Regions from separate parts of the Sporosarcina sp. NCCP-2331 genome, predicted to be linked through region 2. Evidence: predicted binding sites of a transcription regulator. Region 2 holds the regulator's gene; the other holds the start of a gene.

Region 1 (6,017 bases), on a different contig from region 2:
CAGCATTCCGTCAGTAATCAGATTGCCCAGTGCTGTTTCATTGGCACGCACGCTCGGTCCCGGATTATCTTCCCCGCGGTGTCTCGGGTTCGGCAAATCAACCGTCAGATTTGCTCCAAATTCCTGCCCGAACGTTTCTTCGATTTTACCCGAGAACTTTTTAAGCGATTCTGCCGCTTCCGGATCTTCCGCCTTGTCGCTCAATTTGATTAATTCACCGGCATAGCCTGTAATCACACCTTTATCATCAAACTCTACATCTAATGTACCCAAATGAGTCAGATATTGGTCAGCCTGCACAATAATCGTAGGATCTTTCTTTTCTCCGTTTGCTTTTTTATCGACGACTACTGGTTTATCTAGTTTCGTGTGCGAATGTCCGCCTACGATAATATCAATACCCTCCACTGATTCTGCTAACAGCAAATCATTACCTACAGATGGATCACTGTCGAAACCAATGTGATTAAGGGAAATAATTTTATTGACTCCCTGGCTTTCAAAGTAAGCTACTGCTTTTTCAGCCGACTCTTTGTAATCTAAAAACTTAACTGCTTTTGGACTGGAGACGAATTCTGCGCTTTCCGTAGTCAATCCGAAGATTCCTACTTTCTCTCCGTTTACTTCTTTAATAAGCCCTTTATGAATTTCTCCCAATGCAGGAGTACTTGTAAATTCCGTCTCACTTACAATATCTTTCATGATGGGATCTGCAGAGAAATCGATATTTGTTCCAAGCACAGGGAAGTTGGCGCCTTTCACAAAGTTTGCCAGTGCCTGATGACCATTTTCGCTGTCGCCTAAATCAAATTCATGATTACCGAAGACCATCGCATCAAGACCCATCAAATTCATGAGTTCCATATCAGCTTGTCCTTCAAACTCAGTGAAATAAAGGGTTCCGGAGAATGCGTCGCCGCCGTGAAGAAGCAGGGCTTCCGGTTTCTCTTTGCGGATTTCTTTAATTGCCGTAATCGCTTTAGGCATTTCCGCAACGCGCGCGTGTGAATCATTCATATGCATCAATGATAATGTAAAGTCAGCCTCACCAGGTTTTTCAGGCTGCTCCGGCTGTTCAGGCTGTTCAGGCTTCACCAGCTGATTCGCGCGGTGAATGAACGATGCAAATGCCCCGCGTGTCACAGGCTCATTAGGTCTATAATCAGTCAACTGATCAGTCAAACCTAGGTTTGCTAAAATTTGTACGCCTTTTTTATGCGACTCGCCTACATTCGATAAGTTAACATTCACTTTCTCGCCGTTATCGTATTTTTCAAGATTCAATGCATTTACCAGTACAGATGCCATTTGCTGGCGTGTCAGGGCCTGAGTAGGATTAAAGTTTCCTTTTTCATCCCCTTTAAATACTTTCGCATGTGTAAGCGTTGCCATTTCTTTCGCATAAAAACTGTTGGCTGTAATATCTTTATACTGTTTTAAGACGTCAGCCACATTTGACGGCTCTTGGAAATCACCCATTTTTGCGAGAATTAGCGCTGCATGGCGGCGTTCAATTGAATTACCGGGCTTAAACTGATTTTCGGAATAACCACGGATAATCCCCTGTTCCGTCAGAGCCTTGATCCCTTCGTAATGCGTATTGTCCTTTGCAACGTCAGCATACCACTGCTCTGCCGCACCGACCGATGCGCCGGCTAATACAACTGCACCAGCAACTGCGAATGTAGAACCGAACCTGCGTACATTTTTATTTTTCATCTACTTCTGCCTCCTCAAAATAGTAACGTAATAAACTTAGATGCTATCATCTCATAATCTCCCTAAGTATAGTTAGAGAGCCGAATGATGTCAAGACAGTGTTGTGATAATTGGCACAAGTCTGAGGAGGTTATTCATCTTTCCAACAGCCTATGTATCCTATTAAAAAACTCGGGCAGCTATATAGCCGTTTCGTGCATGAATTAGGCATTTCCCTACTATCCCACTCACTAAAGATTCAGTATGATAGATGTGAGAATAGTTATCAATTACATTCATAGGAGGAGTTCATATGTCACAAATAACGCTCGACCTCAATGTCTCTGAAATTGTCACGATGTTACCTCAAAGCGCCGACCTGTTTCGAAACCTTCGCATCGATTACTGCTGCGGCGGAAAAATATCACTAAAGGAAGCAGCCGAACAACGCGAGCTGGATCCTCACAATGTCTTAACAGATGTGCATGAAATCGAAAAGAAAAAAGAATTGCATCAGCAAATGGAACCTTCAGACTTTGGTGATAAAACACTAGTCGCATATATTCAAGAAAAATATCATGCCGGACTGCGTGAAGAATTGCCGCTGCTTGCCCCCTATGTCACAAAAGTCGCGCGCGTTCACGGAGACACACAGCCCCACCTGCTGCGCATCCAGGAAATCTTTAAATTACTGCGTGCGGAGCTGATCGATCATACAGACAATGAAGATCAAAACGTTTTTCCGCTTATTCTTGAGTTTTTGGAAAATCCCACAGCTGAATTGAAGGAGCAGCTGAAACCGCATGTCACGGAGCTTGAAACTGAACACGACAATGCAGGACGGCTTCTCCATGAACTGAGAGAAATCACAAATAACTTTACACCTCCAAAAGAAGCCTGCGGAACGTACCGTCTCGTCTACGCACGCCTCGAGGAGTTCGAAAAAGACACTTTCACTCATGTTCATTTGGAAAACAATGTGCTGTTTGAGCGAGTACAGAAAGCAATGTGATGATCGTCCCCCTGTTATTGAAGTTAAACCAGAAAAGACTGCAGTACTCTGATTTTGAGTATGCAGTCTTTTTTTATATTAATTTAGATGTAAGCAATTTTTAAAACTTTCGCCATTAACCCGCCAAATCCCTTAACAACTGCTCGGCATTCGACTTATTCTCCGTCTGCCCTGCTTCCTGCGCACCAATACAAACCGGGCATCCGTACTCACAGCGGCACTCGGCCACATGTTCCGCCGCCATCGTCAGCAGCTCGTTCCAGCTGCCGTAAATTTTTTCGCTCAGACCGATTCCGCCGGGGTAGCTGTCATAGATGAAAAATGTCGGCTTATGTGTGTGGATGGCTTTCACCTGTGGCACGACATGGATATCACTGCGGTCGCATTTGATGAACAGCGGGATCAGTGACTGAATCGTATAAGCGGCCGCACTCATGGCGTCTGTCAGGACGGCTTTGTCCCATCCTTCCGGTACATCGAATGCCATCCAGGTGCCTGATGTATGCAGTTCTTCTGCAGGCAGTGATATCGGGCCTGATCCAATATTGTCGTGGGTGTCGAATTTAATCTTCTTAAATATCGTCGGGATCGCAAGCACTGCCAAATCGCCGTATGCCCATGAACGTTCTTCTTCGTCCATTTTCTTATCTTCACTGATTACTTTCAATTCCACTGCGAGATTGGCATCGGTGAAATAGTCAACGTCCACTACTGTGACGTAGGCTTTTTTCTCTTCCCAATCCAGTTTCTCGACCTGATATTGCGTTCCTTGATGCAGATAAATCGCTTCTTCGTGCAGCAAGGTCATGGCACTGAAGCGGTCCATTTCTCCAATGACACGGGTTTCTTTCGGGAATGTCTGATCGATGATGATGACATTTTCCTGAGATGCCGAACGCAGGCTGATCTCTCCTGCGGGGAAACGGTCCGTCATCCAGTGCCATTTATCCGAAGTTTGCAGCAGTACGCCTTCGCTCTGGAGAAATGCCAGCAAGTCCTGCACTTCAAATTCACCGTACGTCTCCGTCGAACTGAATGGCAGTTCGAATGAAGCACACTTCAGATGGTCCATTAAAATCAGCATATTATCAGGATGAATATGGATCTCTTCTGGCTGCTGTCCAAGCAGATACGATGGATGCTTGATGATGTACTGATCAAGCGGCATGGATTGCGCTACATAGATGATGAGCGCGTCTTCCTGGCGTCTGCCCGCTCTTCCCGCCTGTTGCAGTGCACTCGCGATATTGCCGGGGTACCCTGTCATGATGCATGCCTGCAGCTGACCGATATCGATTCCTAGTTCCAGTGCATTTGTGCTGACGACGGTTCTGATCTGTCCGTTTTTCAGTCCACTTTCAATCTTCCTGCGTTCAGACGGCAGATAACCGCCGCGATACCCCATCACCGTCTCATCAAACAACTTCTTTTTTGTCAGTTCCTTCATATAAGTAACGAGCATTTCTACTCGGACACGGCTGCGTGCGAAAATGATCGTCTGGATATGTTCCTGATAAAGAAACGCACCGAGATCACGGACTTCCAGCACAGCACTTCTCCGAATTCCAAACACATCATGGACAATCGGCGGATTATAGAATACAAAATGTTTCTTTCCGCGGGGTGCACCGTTTTTGTCAATCAGCACCATTTTTTTATTCGTCAGATTCTCTGATAATTCTTTTGCGTTGGAAATTGTCGCAGAAGTACAGATGAAAATCGGATCGCTGCCGTAGAATCGGCAAATCCGCTGCAGTCTGCGCATAACGTGCGCGACATGGCTCCCGAACACGCCTTTATAGGTGTGCAGCTCATCGACTACAATATATTTCAAGTTTTCAAACAATGAAATCCACTTCGTATGATGCGGCAATATGGCGGAATGCAGCATATCGGGATTGGTCAGAATGATATGCCCTGACTTCCGTACTTTCGAACGCAAACCCGGTGCCGTATCGCCGTCATATGTATGACTCAAAATCTTCTCGCCGCTCGCTTCGATTAAATCATGCAGATCCGCCAGCTGATCCTGCGCCAATGCTTTCGTCGGAAACAGATAAAGCGCACGCGAAGACGGATTATCCAGAATCGACTGCAACACCGGTAGATGATAACAAAGTGATTTTCCGGATGCTGTCGGTGTGATAGCGGTAATCGAGCTGCCTTCACGCACCGCATCGAACGCCTGACGCTGATGGCTGTAAAGCTGTGTAATTCCCTTATCTGCCAGCGCCTGCCGAATGGAAGGATGCAGCTCAGGCGGGAAATCGGCCACAACTGCCTGCTGTTCTTTCTGCGTCTCAATATAAGAAATATTCGGCCCGAAACGTGCATCGTTAAACATCTGCTGAATCAGGTCAGGAATATGCAGTTTACTCATTCGGCTGTTCCTCACTTTTTTCATTGGCAAGGGCAGTTAAAACGGTTTGCAGCGTATAACGGGCTGCATTAATAGATAAGATGAACCGCTTCTTGCCCGTCGCTTTATAAAAAGACTGCACGACGAACTGTGTCATGGCATCTTTTGTCGAATCGACTTGAACAGCATGTACATATTTTGGCTTTGCTTTACTGATCCACTCTTTCATTTCAGCGGCCCAATCAGCAATCGCCTGGTGACTGAGGTCTGCGTACGGTTTCACCTCTGCAAAAAACTCGGGGTCGTGATCCGTTTCTCTCATTGTATAAAAACGCTCTTCACATTCATCACAAATGGCGAGCAATTTGTTTGTATCATCTGCTAGACTCATTGCAAAAACTCCTTCTTCGTTCGTTCACTAACTTTATTTTATCAGAAAAGCTTCTGTCTCTCCACTTTCTGCGAACAAACATTCCAAAACCATCTAAGAACCCATCCATGTCAGACCTGTGAAACTTTCTTTTTAGTAACTCGTCAAATAACGTGTATGGTATGATTGAGAGTACGAGGTGGTCAATTTGGCAATTCGTTATCCAAACGGAAAAAAGTACACCCCTGCCGTATCTGCAAATAAAAAGAAAACTCATGACTATTCATTCAGCAATCGGGGTAAGTCATTAGAGGATGAGTTAAACGATACAAATGAATACTACCTGGCCCACAGACTGGCCGTCATCCATAAAAAACCGGTGCCGATACAAATTGTCAATGTGCGGTATCCCGCAAGGAGTGCTGCAGTCATTACAGAAGCCTATTTCCGCACCCCTTCCACAACCGACTATAATGGCGTGTGGAACGGTTATTACATGGATTTCGAAGCAAAAGAGACGAAAAATAAAACCTCTCTGCCTCTGCAAAACATTCATTTGCATCAAGTAGAACATATGA
Region 2 (6,017 bases):
CTTTGCCCGTTCATCCTTCTCTTGTTCGAACATCTTTTGATCACGTTCATAATTCTTCGCTTTTTCATCCAGGTACGCACTGTAGTTGCCGCTGTACCTTGTCACTTTGCGCCGGGACACTTCATAAACCGTATTCACCACTTTGTCCAGGAAATAACGGTCATGTGAAACGATCAATATAGCTCCCTCGTAAGCTGACAAATAACGCTCCAGCCAGTTCAGTGTCTCGATGTCCAAATGGTTCGTCGGCTCATCGAGTATCAGAAGATCAGGCTTGCTCAGCAGCATTCTCGCCAGTGCAAGACGGGTTTTTTGACCGCCCGACAGAAGATGAACAGGTTTTTCAAAGTCCTCTGGATAAAACCGCATGCCGTGAAGAACAGAACGGGCATCCGCCTCAAACTGATAACCTCCCGCTTCCTTAAACGACACCTGCAGTTCATCATATTCCGTCATCACACGTGTATAGCTGTCCGTGTCCTCATAGACAGCAGGATCGGCCATTTGCTGCTCGAGAGAACGCAGACGTGCTTCCATTTGCCGTAATGGGATAAACACGGTCATCACTTCATCCCAAATCGTCAGTTCCGAATTAATTCCGCTGTGCTGCTCCAAATATCCGACCTGCACACCTTTCGGAATGATAATATCGCCTTCATCGGCATTCAGTTCTCCTGCTATGATTTTCAATAATGTCGATTTTCCGGCACCATTTCGTCCGACCAGTGCTACGCGGTCCCGATGCTGTACCTCAAGACGCACGTTTTCCAGCAAATCCGTGCCTGAAAAAGACTTGGTCAATCCATTCACTTGTAAAATAATCAAGCCCCACACCTCTATTCTCTTTTAAGTTTAATGGAATCCACGGTACCATGCAATAATCGGCTTTACAATGACCGTGTTCTCCTGTACGATAAAAAGTGCTCTAACCTCTTTCTGAAGAGGTGTCAAGGAGCAACACTGGGGGTAAAAAAAGCAGTGGGTAAACATAGAATTCCGCAGGCAACGACGAAACGATTGCCTTTATACTATAGATTTTTACGAAACTACGCAGACGCTGGAGTACAGCGCATTTCATCGAGCGAATTAAGTGAAGCCATGAAAATCGATGCGGCAACAATCCGCAGAGACTTTTCACATTTTGGCGCACTCGGGCGTAAAGGTTACGGTTACGATGTCGATTCATTACTGCAGTTCTTCCGTGAGACACTTGATCAGGATGAAGGCGCCAATGTTGCGCTGATCGGGGTGGGGAGTCTCGGGAATGCATTTCTGAAGTATAATTTCCAAAAGATTCATAACACAAAAATTGTAGTGGCATTTGATCCGAAGGCACCGTACGAAGGGGAAGAAAAGAATCATATCCCTATTTATCCGCCTGAACGGCTGGAAGAGAAAATTCAGGAGCTCGGGATTGAAATGGTGATTCTGACTGTACCGAAGAGAGTGGCGCAGGAACTGACCGACCGTCTCGCGCAGACCGGCGTGAAAGGGATATTGAATTTCACTCCCGAGCGGCTGGCGGTGCCGGACACCATCCGCATCCAGAGCATCGATCTTTCCGGTGAGCTGCAGACATTGATTTACCTGATTAAAAATGACGTAAAAGATTCACAAATAAAGTGACACGGCAATAGCAAATACAAGGCTTTTCGTGTAGAATAGACATATTATGAGGAGGTGACCAATCATGGCTCCAGGCATTGGAAGTTTGTTAATTATTGCGGTTATCGCATTGCTTATATTTGGTCCTAAGAAGTTACCTGAAATCGGTAAAGCATTCGGTTCTTCATTGCGTGAATTCAAAAACGCAACAAAAGGTCTTGCTGACGACGATGACGACGTAAAGAAGATCGAAGACAAGAAAGAAGAAGTGCGGTAAGTTAGGGTGTTAGTCTGATGGCGGATAAAAACTTAACGATCATTGAACATATAGATGAAGTGCGAAAACGGCTGATGGTAATCGTCGTTTTCTTTATTGTCGGCGTGATTGCCGGTTTCTTCTTCGCGAAGCCGCTCATTCACTTCATACAATATGATACACCGGCGCAACAAGTGGTGTTGAATGCATTTAACGTCATTGATCCGGTCGTGATTTATTTGAAGGTCATTGTGTTTCTGGCGATCGTCATTATTTCACCGGTCATCATGTATCAGTTCTGGGCGTTCATCTCACCAGGCCTTCGCGAGCTGGAACGAAAAGTTACACTGTCGTACATTCCTTTCGCTTTTCTCCTGTTTATTGGGGGAATCAGCTTTTCGTATTTCGTGCTGCTGCCGTATATCATGAAATTTATGATTAATCTGTCCGATCAATTAAATATTGAACAGACCATCGGCATCAACGAATACTTCTCGTTTCTTTTTTCTATTTTATTGCCGTTCGGCTTCGTTTTTCAGTTGCCGATCGTCATCCTGTTCCTGTCCCGTCTGGGAGTGCTGGAACCTAAAACATTGGTGAAGGTGCGGAAGTACGCATATTTCGGCTTGTTTGTATTGGCTGCCTTCATTACACCTCCTGACATCGTATCGCATCTGTTTGTGACAGTTCCGTTATTTATCCTTTACGAGATCAGCATCGTGATTTCCCGTCTGGGTTATCGGAAGTATGAAAAAGCGGAACGTCTGCGGCTGCTCGAAGAAGCAAAAGCAGAACAGCAGCGTCAGATTGACGAAGTGCTGAACCGTACAGATGAACAATAAATGCCCGTCCTCTTGCATACGCAAGGGGACTTTTTTAATTTGTCATGACAATTGTCAGGGACGGGTTCTTTTGGAAGATAGCCTATGGTAAACTAGCAAAGACAACGAGATTGGGAGGATATGTATTTCAATGAACACGAAAAAGACTCGGCAACGGCTGAGTAAATGGGTATTGGGTGCAATTTTAGTCACGGCGAGTATGTACACTCCTTTTATAGGAGGTCAAGCGGCTGCAGCAGAGCAGTCCTATAAAGGTTTAGAAGCAGGAATCAATCAGGTGATCACAAGCCAGCGCATGCGCGGCACAAAGAGCAGTGTGGTCGTCAGAGAAGCAGATACAAATAAAGTAGTCTATCAATATCGTTCTGATCAGGGCGTGACACCAGCGTCAAATGTTAAAGTTCTGACAGCTGCAACAGCTCTTGAAGTATTAGGAGAGAACTATACGTTCGAGACGGATGTGTTAACAAACGGAACGGTGAAAAACGGCGTGCTGAACGGCCATTTATATTTGCGCGGAACAGGCGATCCGACATTAATGGAACGTGATCTGCAGCGTATGGCAAAAGAACTGCGCCAGTCGGGCATCAAATCCGTCACAGGAAATATTGTGGCGGACGATACGTGGTTCGACACAAAGCGTCTTTCTCCCGGAATCTATAAATCTGACGAAACGCATTACTACGCAGCACAGATTTCGGCGCTGACCATCTCGCCGAATGAAGATTATGATTCAGGCACCACCATTGTGGAAGCCAAACCAACGAAAAACGGCAAACCGGCTGCAGTCACACTGACGCCGCATACGAATATCGTCGAAATAGTAAACCGTACACGCACGGTTCCGAAAAACAAGCCCAATACGGTTTCGATGACACGGCAGTACGGAACGAATACGATTGTCGTTTCAGGCAACTTGCCCGTTAATTCGAACGGCAAACGCCAGTGGGTGACGGTTTCGAATCCCAGCGCCTATACTGCGGATGTCTTCATGCGCGCGCTGTCAAAGCAGGGCATCAGCCTGAGCAAGACGGCAAAAGTGTCCCGCAGCAAGACTCCGGCAAATGCTCAGGTGCTAGCCTCGAACCGGTCGATGTCTTTGTATTACTTAATGATGCCATTTATGAAACTCAGCAATAATTCTCATGCCGAAATCCTTGCGAAGTCGATGGGACGCAAAGTATATAACCAAGGCAGCTGGGATGCAGGTATCCGGGTAATGAAGGAAACGATCGAAAAAGAAGGAATCAATACAAAAGGGATCTACTTGGAAGATGCGTCCGGTATGTCGCATAAAAACAAAATTCCATCCGAGAAAATTTCAGAAGTATTATTTGCCGTGCAGTCTAAACCATGGTATCCGGCGTTTGAGCGTTCATTGCCGGTATCCGGTGTAAATGACCGCATGCTTGGCGGGACATTGCGCAACCGTCTGACAAGCCCTCTGGTACGGGGGAAAGTGCTGGCTAAAACTGGTTCGCTGAATCATACAGACGCATTGTCCGGTTATGTGAAAACGAAGAACGGTGAAGATCTCATCTTCAGTATCCTGACAGAAGGCGCGAGAACGACTGCCAGACCGGATATCGATAAGATGGTACAAGTAATGGCGGCACAATAAAAAAACTCTCCTTGCATAAATTTGCAAGGGGAGTTTTTTACATTAGGAATGATATGATACTCTGCTGCATATCCTGCAGCTGCTGCAATTTATCCGCGTTCCATTGAACGACCGTCACAAAACCATTCATCAGGAAGTGCGCGATCATCGGCGTGAGCAAACGCTTTGTTTTGTAATAGACAAACGCAAAGGCGAGTCCAGGCATCAAGTACATGAGCAGATGCTGCAATTCGTTATGCACAGCGGCAAAGACGATCGCACTCGCAATCGCAGCGATCCAGAAGTTTGTCTTCGTGTAGAGGCCTCCGAATAAAATACGCCGGAACACGATTTCTTCAAGGAACGGTGCGAACAGAACCATGGGAAAGATAATAATCGGAGCTGTCTTTGCAATATTCGAAAGCAGTTCCGTATTTTCTGAGCCTGCCGTAACGCCGAACAGCGACTCGATCGCAGCACCCAGAATCTGACCGGCCATTGCCAGGAAAAATCCAAGGATTCCCCAAAGAAGTACTTGACCAAAATGAGCAGGCTTTCCTTTGAATACTGGAATGAATTTTTTATTCTTAATTAAAATGATCACGAAGATAATTGCCGCAATCGTATTGACGATAAACAATGTCCAAGCAAAAGCGTGAGAAATGGCCTCCACCTTTGGCAGCCCCAACTCCGTGAAATACAAGAGGAGTACCGGTGCCAGAAATATACTGCCAATCTGCATAACAACATACGTAATAAAGAGTATTAACGCAACGACCCAGTTTTTCACTGTGCACAACCTTTCATCTATATCTGATGACCATTTTAACGCGAAAAAAGAGGTTTGGCAAAAGAAGAAAATGTCGAACGCTTTTACTTGCAATTTTTATTGGAATTCATTAAGATAAGAGTTGTGTTAGCACTCGCTATTACTGAGTGCTAAGAAAAATAAATAAACCAATATCTCGAGGAGGTTGTTTCATTTGTTGAAACCACTAGGTGACCGTATCGTAATCGAACTAATCGAAGCAGAAGAAAAAACGTCAAGCGGCATTGTCCTGCCAGACTCTGCAAAGGAAAAGCCGCAAGAAGGAAAAGTAATTGCTGTTGGTACAGGCCGTGTTCTTGAGAACGGACAGCGAGTAGAATTGGAAGTAACTGAAGGAGACCGCATCATCTTCTCCAAGTACTCAGGTACTGAAGTGAAATATGAAGGAACAGAATATTTGATTCTGCGTGAAAGCGACATCTTAGCAATTATCGGCTAATAAAACCTTTAAATAAATCAATATAAACTCAGGAGGGAATTATATAAATGGCTAAAGAACTTAAATTCAACGAAGAAGCACGCACGGCAATGCTGCGCGGTGTAGACACATTGGCTGACGCTGTAAAAGTAACACTCGGACCAAAAGGACGCAACGTTGTATTAGAGCGCAAATTCGGATCACCATTGATCACAAATGACGGTGTGACAATCGCGAAAGAAATCGAACTCGAAGATGCATTCGAAAACATGGGCGCGAAGCTTGTAGCTGAAGTTGCTTCCAAAACGAATGAAATCGCAGGGGACGGTACAACAACGGCAACGGTTCTTGCACAGGCAATGATCCGCGAAGGTTTGAAAAACGTGACTGCAGGCGCTAATCCTGTCGGCATCCGTAAAGGAATCGAAAAAGCAGTAGTCACAGCAGTGGAAGGTTTGCAGGGCGTT

What was found. Region 2 encodes Rex, which represses fermentation and respiration genes when NADH is low (regulators of the CRP and FNR family bind a similar motif). Its sites were predicted from a motif close to TTGTGAAATATTTCACAA; they were not measured.
Region 1: a site for Rex is predicted at 1,821-1,838, ahead of ric (iron-sulfur cluster repair di-iron protein). Genes of this name have one in related genera too.

Annotation. Positions count from the first base shown of each region.
Region 1 covers NZ_BRCD01000037.1:7,720-13,736, forward strand. The annotation lists gene NCCP2331_RS16460 (5'-nucleotidase C-terminal domain-containing protein) at 1-1,719, opposite strand, end outside; gene ric (iron-sulfur cluster repair di-iron protein) at 2,012-2,710, shown strand; gene NCCP2331_RS16470 (DEAD/DEAH box helicase) at 2,826-5,090, opposite strand; gene NCCP2331_RS16475 (YppE family protein) at 5,083-5,460, opposite strand; gene recU (Holliday junction resolvase RecU) at 5,648-6,017, shown strand, end outside.
Region 2 covers NZ_BRCD01000018.1:4,707-10,723, forward strand. The annotation lists gene NCCP2331_RS11335 (ABC-F family ATP-binding cassette domain-containing protein) at 1-825, opposite strand, end outside; gene NCCP2331_RS11340 (redox-sensing transcriptional repressor Rex) at 979-1,626, shown strand; gene NCCP2331_RS11345 (twin-arginine translocase TatA/TatE family subunit) at 1,691-1,882, shown strand; gene tatC (twin-arginine translocase subunit TatC) at 1,900-2,703, shown strand; gene dacB (D-alanyl-D-alanine carboxypeptidase/D-alanyl-D-alanine endopeptidase) at 2,834-4,324, shown strand; gene NCCP2331_RS11360 (CPBP family intramembrane glutamic endopeptidase) at 4,362-5,093, opposite strand; gene groES (co-chaperone GroES) at 5,287-5,571, shown strand; gene groL (chaperonin GroEL) at 5,619-6,017, shown strand, end outside.